Regions from separate parts of the Paenibacillus albicereus genome, predicted to be linked through region 4. Evidence: riboswitches for the same ligand, from Rfam matches in the RefSeq annotation. Region 4 holds a riboswitch; each other region holds the start of a gene.
What was found. Region 4 has a riboswitch for cyclic di-AMP ahead of HGI30_RS01110 (C40 family peptidase). Riboswitches for the same ligand answer to the same signal wherever they lie in the genome.
Positions count from the first base shown of each region.

Region 1: linked by a shared signal. The riboswitch ahead of HGI30_RS00140 (resuscitation-promoting factor) and the one ahead of HGI30_RS01110 (C40 family peptidase) in region 4 are both predicted to bind cyclic di-AMP.
Region 2: linked by a shared signal. The riboswitch ahead of HGI30_RS14710 (C40 family peptidase) and the one ahead of HGI30_RS01110 (C40 family peptidase) in region 4 are both predicted to bind cyclic di-AMP.
Region 3: linked by a shared signal. The riboswitch ahead of HGI30_RS17760 (TrkH family potassium uptake protein) and the one ahead of HGI30_RS01110 (C40 family peptidase) in region 4 are both predicted to bind cyclic di-AMP.

Region 1 is NZ_CP051428.1:27,009-29,203, forward strand. Features, by position in the region: gene HGI30_RS00135 (TatD family hydrolase) at 1-621, shown strand, start outside; cyclic di-AMP (ydaO/yuaA leader) riboswitch at 802-1,022, shown strand; gene HGI30_RS00140 (resuscitation-promoting factor) at 1,259-2,195, shown strand, end outside.
Region 2 is NZ_CP051428.1:3,310,339-3,312,533, forward strand. Features, by position in the region: gene fosB (metallothiol transferase FosB) at 33-455, opposite strand; gene HGI30_RS14710 (C40 family peptidase) at 652-1,143, opposite strand; cyclic di-AMP (ydaO/yuaA leader) riboswitch at 1,148-1,281, opposite strand; gene HGI30_RS14715 (glycosyl hydrolase family 18 protein) at 1,600-2,195, shown strand, end outside.
Region 3 is NZ_CP051428.1:3,958,632-3,960,826, forward strand. Features, by position in the region: gene HGI30_RS17760 (TrkH family potassium uptake protein) at 1-919, opposite strand, end outside; cyclic di-AMP (ydaO/yuaA leader) riboswitch at 990-1,165, opposite strand; gene HGI30_RS17765 (CPBP family intramembrane glutamic endopeptidase) at 1,413-2,195, shown strand, end outside.
Region 4 is NZ_CP051428.1:243,759-245,953, forward strand. Features, by position in the region: gene HGI30_RS01105 (cryptochrome/photolyase family protein) at 1-667, opposite strand, end outside; gene HGI30_RS01110 (C40 family peptidase) at 798-1,301, opposite strand; cyclic di-AMP (ydaO/yuaA leader) riboswitch at 1,307-1,467, opposite strand; gene HGI30_RS01115 (hypothetical protein) at 1,699-1,926, opposite strand; gene HGI30_RS01120 (hypothetical protein) at 2,184-2,195, opposite strand, start outside.

The DNA of each region.
Region 1 (2,195 bases), 220 kb from region 4:
GCCGAAACGCATCCGTTCATCTACGCCATCGTCGGCTGGCATCCGACCGATACGGTGGATCTGCGCGAGGGAGACCTGGCTTGGATCGAATCGCTGATGAGCCATCCGAAGGTCGCCGCGATCGGCGAGATCGGTCTGGATTATTACTGGGATACTTCTCCCAAGGAAGTCCAGCAGCAGGCGTTCCGCGACCAGATCGCCATCGCCAAGCGCTGCCGCAAGCCGATCGTCATCCATAACCGCGACGCCCACGAGGATGTCGTCCGCATCCTCCGGGAGGAGAAGGCGGACGAGGTGGGAGGCATCATGCACTGCTTCTCCGGCAGCTGGGAAACGGCAAAGAAATGCCTCGACATGAACTTCTACATCTCGTTCGGCGGACCGGTCACCTTCAAAAATGCAAGGGTCCCCAAAGAGGTGCTCGCGCAAGTGCCGCTGGACCGACTGCTGCTGGAAACGGACTCCCCTTATCTCGCTCCGCACCCTCATCGGGGCAAGCGGAACGAGTCCTCGTTCGTCACTCTTGTAGCGGAAACAGCGGCGGAAATAAAAGGTAAATCTGTAGAAGAAATCGTTTCCATCACTTCGGCAAATGCAAGAAAATGTTTCCAAATTTCTTAAAATGGCGTGATATCGGTTGAAAAAAGGCTTGTAGACGAGAAAAATTGGCCTTTCCTTAGCCAAATCATCCGCCATCGTCCGAAAACCCTCGATTTTGAATCTCAGAGGATTTTATCGTGTCTTTACAATCGCTTGAAGGAAACGGTATGATTCAACACAGAGCTTTGAGTGATGCAGAATGTTCATCATACGCTTAATCTCCCTGATCGGGGAGAACGGGGGAACCAATGCAGCCGAAAAGGAGCAAGCGGCACATCGCGTTAGGATGTCGCTTGATGCCGGACAAGCTGTACTTTTCCAGGGGTGAATTCGCCGGGACCATGAGCAGGGTCCGGCCGCGATAGGGCAGCTCTCTTGCCCGAACCCGTCAGCTAACCTCGTAAGCGCATATAAGAGAGATCAACCTCGTGCTCCACTTCCACCTGATCGTGACCACCCGGGAAGCCACGAAACAGATCCTCTGTCGACGGCTTCTTTTTGTTTGAATAATGAATTATACGTCGACATAGGGTTAACGGTGGAGGTGAGGCGAGGCTGCCAGCGGCGTGCTGCTCGGCACGTACAAAACCTAATAGTCGCGTCTTGAATTATCATGTGGTACACGAGGCGGCGGGGCTATGTAAGGAGGACCGAAGAAGTGGGCGCTATCCCCTTAAAGGAAACCCATGTACAACGATCATCCAGCAAGTCTTTCCAATGGCGATGGAAGCATGACAACCTGCGTTTGATTATCCTTAGCTTAACGATCTCACTCGCAATGACTTTCATGTTTTTGGTGTTGCTGAAAGGGACGTCGGAAAAAAGCGTCTCTCTGGTGTTGAACGGGCAGGAAAAAATCGTAAGCACGAGCCATTCCTCGCTCCAGCAGCTGCTGGAGGAGCAGGCGATCGCGGTCGGACCGCATGACGAGATGTCGACTCCGCTCGGGGCCGCGCTCCAGGAAGGCGACCGCATCGTGATCGACCAGGCGGTGCCGGTGACGATTCTTGCCGACGGCAAGACCCTGCAGGTAAAGACCACCAAAAAGACCGTGGAAGCGGCGATCGGAGAATCCCATATCGACGTTCGGGAGCAGGATAAAATATTCCCAAGCTCCGAAACCAAGCTGAAAGCCAATATGACGATCCGCGTCATGAGGATCGACAAGCATCAAATGAAGACCACGCACGACATTCCGTTCACCGTCGTCCGCAAGGAGGACGCTACCCTGGAAAAGGGGCAGCTCAAGATGGTGAAGTCCGGCCAGAACGGCCAACTCGTCAAAACCTTCGAAAAGGTGTACCAGGACGGCAAACTGGTCACGAAGACTCTGCTCGCCAAATCCATGGAGAAACAAGCCGTCAGCAAGGTCGTGGCGGTGGGAACCAAGGAAAAGCCTAAACCGAAACCAGCGGTCCTGACCGCGGCATCCTCATCTCCGACTGCAGCTCAGACCAAATCCGGTCTCAATCTCAAAGCGAAGAAAGTTCTTACGAACGTTACCCTGACCGCGTATACCGCCGGATTCGCCTCTACAGGCAAATCCAAGGGCGATCCCGGTTACGGCATCACCGCCTCGGGAGCAAAAGTTTCCG
Region 2 (2,195 bases), 2.1 Mb from region 4:
TAAAGTCCTCGTCCAAGCAAAATCTCCTGCCGCTAGTCGAAAAACTCCATATGCGGCTTGGTCTCGCGATAATAGGCCATCCGGTCGGCCAGCGTGCCGGTATGGAATTCGAACTTGTGTCCGTCCGGGTCGGCGAAGTAGACCGAACGCCGGTCCCGCTCGTCCCGCTCCCGCCCCGGCAGGATATCCGCGCCGATGCGCCGCAGCCGGGACAACGCCTCGTCGAAGTCCTCCTCGTTCACAGAGAAGGCCATATGGGTGTACGACAGCCGGATCTCCTCGCGCGGAAGACCCTTTTCTTCGTTCAGAGCCAGCCACAGTCCGTCGAGATCGAAATAGGCGGTCGTCCGCCCGCGCACGAGCAGCCTCGCGCCGAGCGCCTCCCGATAAAACGAGATCGACCGCTCCAGCGACGAGACGCTGAACAGCAGATGATTGATGCCTTGCAGCTTCATGATCGCAGCCTCCTTCTGGCCGAAAACAACGAGCCCGCCTAGGCAGGCCGCTTCGGCGCTTTTTCTATTTCTGTGGCATGGAGCATCAAGCCCCGCTTCCACTCAGCAGCCAGGGAGCCGGATGAACGCCGCCACCGCCTGCCCGAAGTCGCAAAAAGCCCCGGCAGCCTGGCTGCCGGGACCTCGCCTGTGATTCTTATTCCTCGCCGGCGACGTCCTCGCCGTCATCCTCGCCGATCAACTTGCTGTAGTCCTCTCCGGTCACGACGCGGCGGGCGGTGACGTACCGCTTGGCGTAGTAGGATTCGCTCAGCTTCGTGTAGCGCACGCCCTTGTTGGAGGAGTGGGCGAACTTGCCGTCGCCGACGTAAATGCCGGCATGCGAGATGCCGCGGCCGCTCGTATTGAAGAACACGAGATCGCCGGGACGAAGGTCGTCCTTGTCCACCTTCGAGCCGATCTGAGCCTGCGACTTGGACGTGCGGGGCAGCTTGACGTCGAACTGGTTGAAAATGTGACGGATGAAGCCGGAGCAGTCGAAGCCGGCCGTCGTCGTGCCCCCGTACTTGTAAGGCGTGCCGATGACTTTCTTGATCGCGCTGTCGAGATCCGGCGTATTCGCGAACGCGCTGGTGCTGAACGTCAGAAGCATGAACAGGCTGAGCATGGATAAGATGACTTTCTTCACGAGTTGCTTCTCCCTTCGGATGCCTACGAAGTTAGCTGTGGGTTCGGTTGAAGGTTCCCTAGAATCCTCTCTTGCAAGATTCATTCACCCGGTATGGTTCCCCCGTTTTTCTCCTCGAAAATTCGGCACGATGATTCATAAATTTTGGTAAAGGTTAATATTCGTAGTTTCGTGTCGAATCCCTGCCTAGGAATTATTAGAAGTCCCTCATCAAATCCCTTACTTTTCTCATAAATCGGAATAGGCCCTTTCTCCCATATCATCGAATCGCGTCGATTTCCCTCTCGTTCTTCCTACCTAGAGGAAGAAATGGATATTTCCCCCTCCGACTCTGTGAAAATATCCTTTTTGCAGTATGTATTTAATAGGATAATAATGGCACCTTCCGATCGAAAGGAGGCCAGCCGCCGAAGCCGTCTTCTTGCCTTCATCTCTCATCCAAAAAGGAGGACTCTCATGTCCGCAACTTCCCGCTTCAACAAGCCCCGCTTCACGGCGCTGCGCGCGCTGCTGCTCGCCGCGTTCCTGATCGTCTCGATTCTGCCGGGCTCGTTCGCCGTACGGACCGCCAATGCGGCGGATGCCTGTACCGGCGTCGCCGCCTGGTCGGCCTCCGCCGTCTACACGGCCGGCCAGAAGGCCGTGTACGCCAGCACGCTGTACGAGGCCAAGTGGTGGACGACGAACGAACGTCCGGACCAGGCCGGCCAATGGGGCGCCTGGAAATCGCTCGGCGCCTGCTCGTCCACGCCGACGCCGACTCCGACGCCCGGCGTTCCGAGCGGCAAGATTACCGGCGCTTACGTTGCCGACTGGCATTTTCCCAATGTGAGCACGGTGCCGGCCCAGAAGCTGACGCATGTGTTCTACGCCTTCGCTGATGCGGTCAATAACGGCGTGAGCGGAGGAGACGCCTCCAAGCTCGCTCAGCTGACGACGCTCCGGAGCAAAAATCCGAACCTGAAGGTGCTCGTCTCCGTCGGGGGCTGGGACCGCTCGCAGGGCTTCGCCAGCGCCGCTTCCACCGACGCCAACCGGACGGCCTTCGCCAA
Region 3 (2,195 bases), 1.5 Mb from region 4:
TGAACATGAGGATAATCATGAAGAACAGGCTCGCCTGGGTAAGCGCTCCGATATCCACCGAGTTCGGGCCGGCGGTGCGCGTCGCGACCGACTGGAACAGCGAGGCGAGCAGCTTGCCGCCCAGGTCGAGCGGCCCCATCGTGCCGGGGTTGCCGTACTCGAACAGGAAGATGACGACCGTGCCCAGCGATACGAGCCCGCCGGTCGCCAGCAGCACGACTTTGGAGTGGAGCGTCAGCCGGCGCTGCCTGCGGAAGTCGACCAGATCGGACAGGACGATGAAGCCGAGCCCGCCCAGGATGACAAGCGAGACGGTGACGAGATTGACGAGCGGATCCGCGACGTAAGCGGTCATGCTGCGGTACTCGCCCATGATGTCGAAGCCGGCGTTGTTGAACATCGAGATCGCATGGAAGATGCCGTAGTAGACCGCCTGGCCGATCGGCATGTCGTACAGGAAGCGGATCGCGTACAGCAGCGCTCCGCAGCCTTCGATGACGAGCGAGTAGAGCAGGACGCGGCGGATCAGCCGCACGATGCCCTCCATCGAGCCCTGGTTCATCGCTTCCTGCAGCAGCAGCCGGTCCTTGAGCGAGATCCGCTTGCGCAGCACGAGCGCGAACAGCGTCGCCATCGTCATGAAGCCGAGACCTCCGACCTGGATCATCAGCAGGATAATCAGCTGTCCCGCGATCGAGTAGTGCGTCCCGGTGTCGACGACGACGAGGCCGGTGACGCATGTGGCGGATGTCGCGGTGAAGAGGGCGTCGATCCAGCGCGTCCCCTGGCCGTCCGCAGTGGCGAACGGCTGCATGAGCAGCAGCGAGCCGAGCAGGATGATGAGCCCGAAGCCGGCGATCAGAATCCGCGGCGGGGATGGGATGAGCAGCTGCTTGAGCTGCAGCCTCCATGCGGTCATAGGCGGGAAGTCTCCTTTTTTTGAACACGACAAAAAGGCACCGGAAACACCCGGTGCCCAGCGCCTGTGTGAGTCCTGTCATGAAGCCTGCGAGGTTAGCTGACGGATTCGGGCGTGACGGCCGCCCTAACCGCCGGGGCATGTCCCCGGCGGCATTCACCCCTGCGGACGGCAGCTGCTCGAGCGGCCGTCCGCGCTGGTTCCCCCGCTTCCGGCGCATCGTCCGGAATTCGGCAGTTTAAAGTTCTATAGGATCGGATTTGATTATATAGGATAAAGGACAGGTTACCAAACGCATCGGCGGGCGATGGCGGCCGATTTGCTTCGTTATTCGGGGCTGGCGGACTTTGCGGCGGATGCTATCCCCATCGCGCTCGCTCTTTTGGCCGCTGGCTCGTCCGCACGCCCGGGCGGCATGGATAAAAGGAAAGCCGCTGTGGTAAGGTTAAACCATGGATCCAACCAGGCAGCGCCATCAGCAAGGAGGACTTCAATGAATTCATCCCGTCTCGATCAAGCTTTTCGAAGGTACGTATGGTATGGCGCGATCGGAGCCGCTTTATTCCTGCTGCTGCAGGTCATCCCTTCGGCAGCGGGGCTCGGCGAGGAGATGGAGCCGGCTCATCCGGTCAGCCGCGAGCAGGCGTTGGCGGCGGCAGCCGACTTCGCCCAGATGCAGCTGGGGTCGCTTCCGCAGAACGCCCATGCCGTGCATCAGGCCGACCGGCTGATGGCCGGCTATGTCGCCAAGGAGAAGCTGGGCAAGACGATGGACAGCAGCGCCGGCCTCAAGGTGCCCGTCGATCTATGGCAGGTGACGCAGAACTTCGAGGACGGCCGGCGGCTGCTCGTCGAGATCGGCATGACGAGCGGCAAGCTCGTCGGCTGGAAGCAGCTGCTCGAGCCGTCCGGCGGCGACAGCAGCGGCTCCCCGCTGGAGGGCGGCGCCCTGGACCGGACTGTGCAGCGGCAGGCCGACGAGCTCGGGATCGGCCAGCTCCGCCGCGCCTTCGCCGGCGAAGGCGACTCCGTCCGCTACGAGGCCGATGGGATCACCGTCGGAGAAGCGAGGCTGACCGTCCTGGCCGAGGGCGAGCGGCTCGAGGGCGAAGGCCGGCTGACGCGATTCCAGCCCGTCTACGAGGTTCCTGCCTCCTACGCGGCCTACACGGAGGAGCAGGACCGGCTCGGCGAACGCCTGTCGCTGCTCGGCAACCTGCTGCCGTCCGGCGTCATGACGCTGCTCGCCATTGTTTACGCGATCGTCATGCGGCGC
Region 4 (2,195 bases):
GCAGCTCCTCGTATGCCTGCAGGCTGCCGCCGAGGAACCGGTCGAGCTGCCGCTCGGGCCGCTCGTCCTCCGGCACGGCGGCGGAGAGCGCAGCGGCGAGCTCGGCGGGCAAGGGCCAGCGGAGAAGCGAGAGCGGGGCCGTCGGCAGCTCTCCCGCGCGTACGCCCGGGGGCGGAGCGAGCCGCGAGCGGACATAGCCGCTCCAAGCCCGGTAGAACGGGGTGAACACGCGGTACGGCTCTTTTCTTCCCGTATGCTCCTGGAACTCGTCCAGATCGGCGAGCGGCACATCCTCCAGCGCCGTCCAGCGAACGCCCCGGCCGCGGCAGACGGCGGCGAGCCGCTCGTCCCGCCGCAGCGCGTAAGGCGTATGGTCGGCGGTGACGACGACCTCCCGGATCGGCTCCCGCTCGAGCAGCTCGTCCACCACTCGGGCAGGGTCGCCATGCAATAGATGCAGCCGCGCTCCCTGGGCTTCGTAGTCCTGGCGCAGCATCCCGGCGGTCCGCAGGAAGTGCCGTCCCGGATGAGACGCGGCGCGGCCGTCTCCGAGCAGCGCCGGATCGAGGATCAGGACATGGATGCCCGGCATGCCGAGGCTGGCCGCGTAGTCGAACGCGCGCAGATCGCCCGCCCGGAGGTCCTTGCGGTGGATGAACAGATACATGGATGTGCCTCCTTGGACCGGACGCAGCCGGTCATGCTCTTCTCCGTAATACCCGGCCCGAAAGCAAACAAACCGCAGCAGGCGCTCCGGGGAGGCTTGCTGCGGCTTGCTCGGCCGTGCTCGAAAGGCTCTAGTCGACGTCCGGACCGCCGTCCGGCTGGTCGGCGGCTTCGTCCGCGAATTTCTCGAACGTCTTGTCGTCCATGATGCGGCGGGCCGACAGGTAGCGCTTGGCGTAGTAGGACTCGCTCAGCTCGCTGATCGTCACGCCCCGGCTGGAGGAGGAGTGGGCGAATTTTCCGTCCCCGACGTAGATGCCGACATGGGAGACGCCCTTGCCGCTCGTATTGAAGAAGACGAGATCGCCCGCCTTCAGGTCGTCCTTGGCGACCTTCTTGCCCATGGCCGATTGCGCCGCGGACGAGTGGGGGAGCGAGACTTTGAACTGCTTGAACACGTAGGACGTGAAGCCCGAGCAGTCGAAGCCTTTCGAGGTGGTGCCCGCCGCTTTGTACGGCGTGCCGATGACGCCGCTGATGACGCCATCCATTTTGGAGCCTGCCGATGCGCTTTGCGCGCCTGCGGTGAACAGCAGGGCAAGTCCGAGTACGATTGCTGCGGCTTTCTTCTTCAAAGCTGTGGTGCTCCTTCCAGAGCCTACGAGGTTAGCTGTGGGGTTCGGTTGAAGGTTCCCTATGATTTCTCCGGCCTTCCTGCCTTGCGGCGAGGAGGGCGAAATCAATTCACCCTATAGATGGTTCCCCCGTTTCCATGTTCATGGAACTCGGCATGTTTGAACTTCTTCTGGAAGTGGTATTCTTTTCTTTAAGCTATTTTCCTCCCTTTCCCGACATATTCTCATAATTCTCATGTTCAAAAAGAGGATTGACAGCGCTTGCTTCGGGAGCGCGAGTCGAACGGCGCCTCGCCCCGTCCGTATTCGCTCCATTCGAACCATCAAAAAAAAACGCCCCTCGCAAGGGGCGTTTCACATTCGGCGCGTCATCCGCGCCGGCGGGATCCGATCCGGATCAGGCGGTGTACAGCGAGTTTTCCATCAGGGTGAGCAGCTTCGTGCGCATGCCCATCAAGCTCGTCAGCTCGGCCTCGCCGAGGTCGAGCCCTTCCGGCCGCAGGCGGGCGTGCTCGCTTTGCAGCGACTCCAGCTCCTGAGCGTTGCGATAGGCGCCGGCGCGGTCCAGCAGGTCGCCGGTCGCTTGGTGCAGCTGCTCGTAGTAGGCGTAGATTTTTTCAGTCATCTTCATTCTTTCCTCTCTCTCTGGATTGAAACTCTCCTCTAGCATGTCCTGCATTCGTGGGCTTCTATGCTTCATTAAAGCTGCGGATGATGATCGTCAGATCAACGGCAGATGAAGGTTTGGTGTTTGCGGGCGCTGCCGGAGCGGAGATGCGCTGGGCTTCCGGCCTGGATGTTATATACACCGTATCGGAATCCGAAAAACAAGACGAAATTGTCAGAGAATTTACACGATTATAGCTTGACGATAAAAGATTGTCAACTAACCTG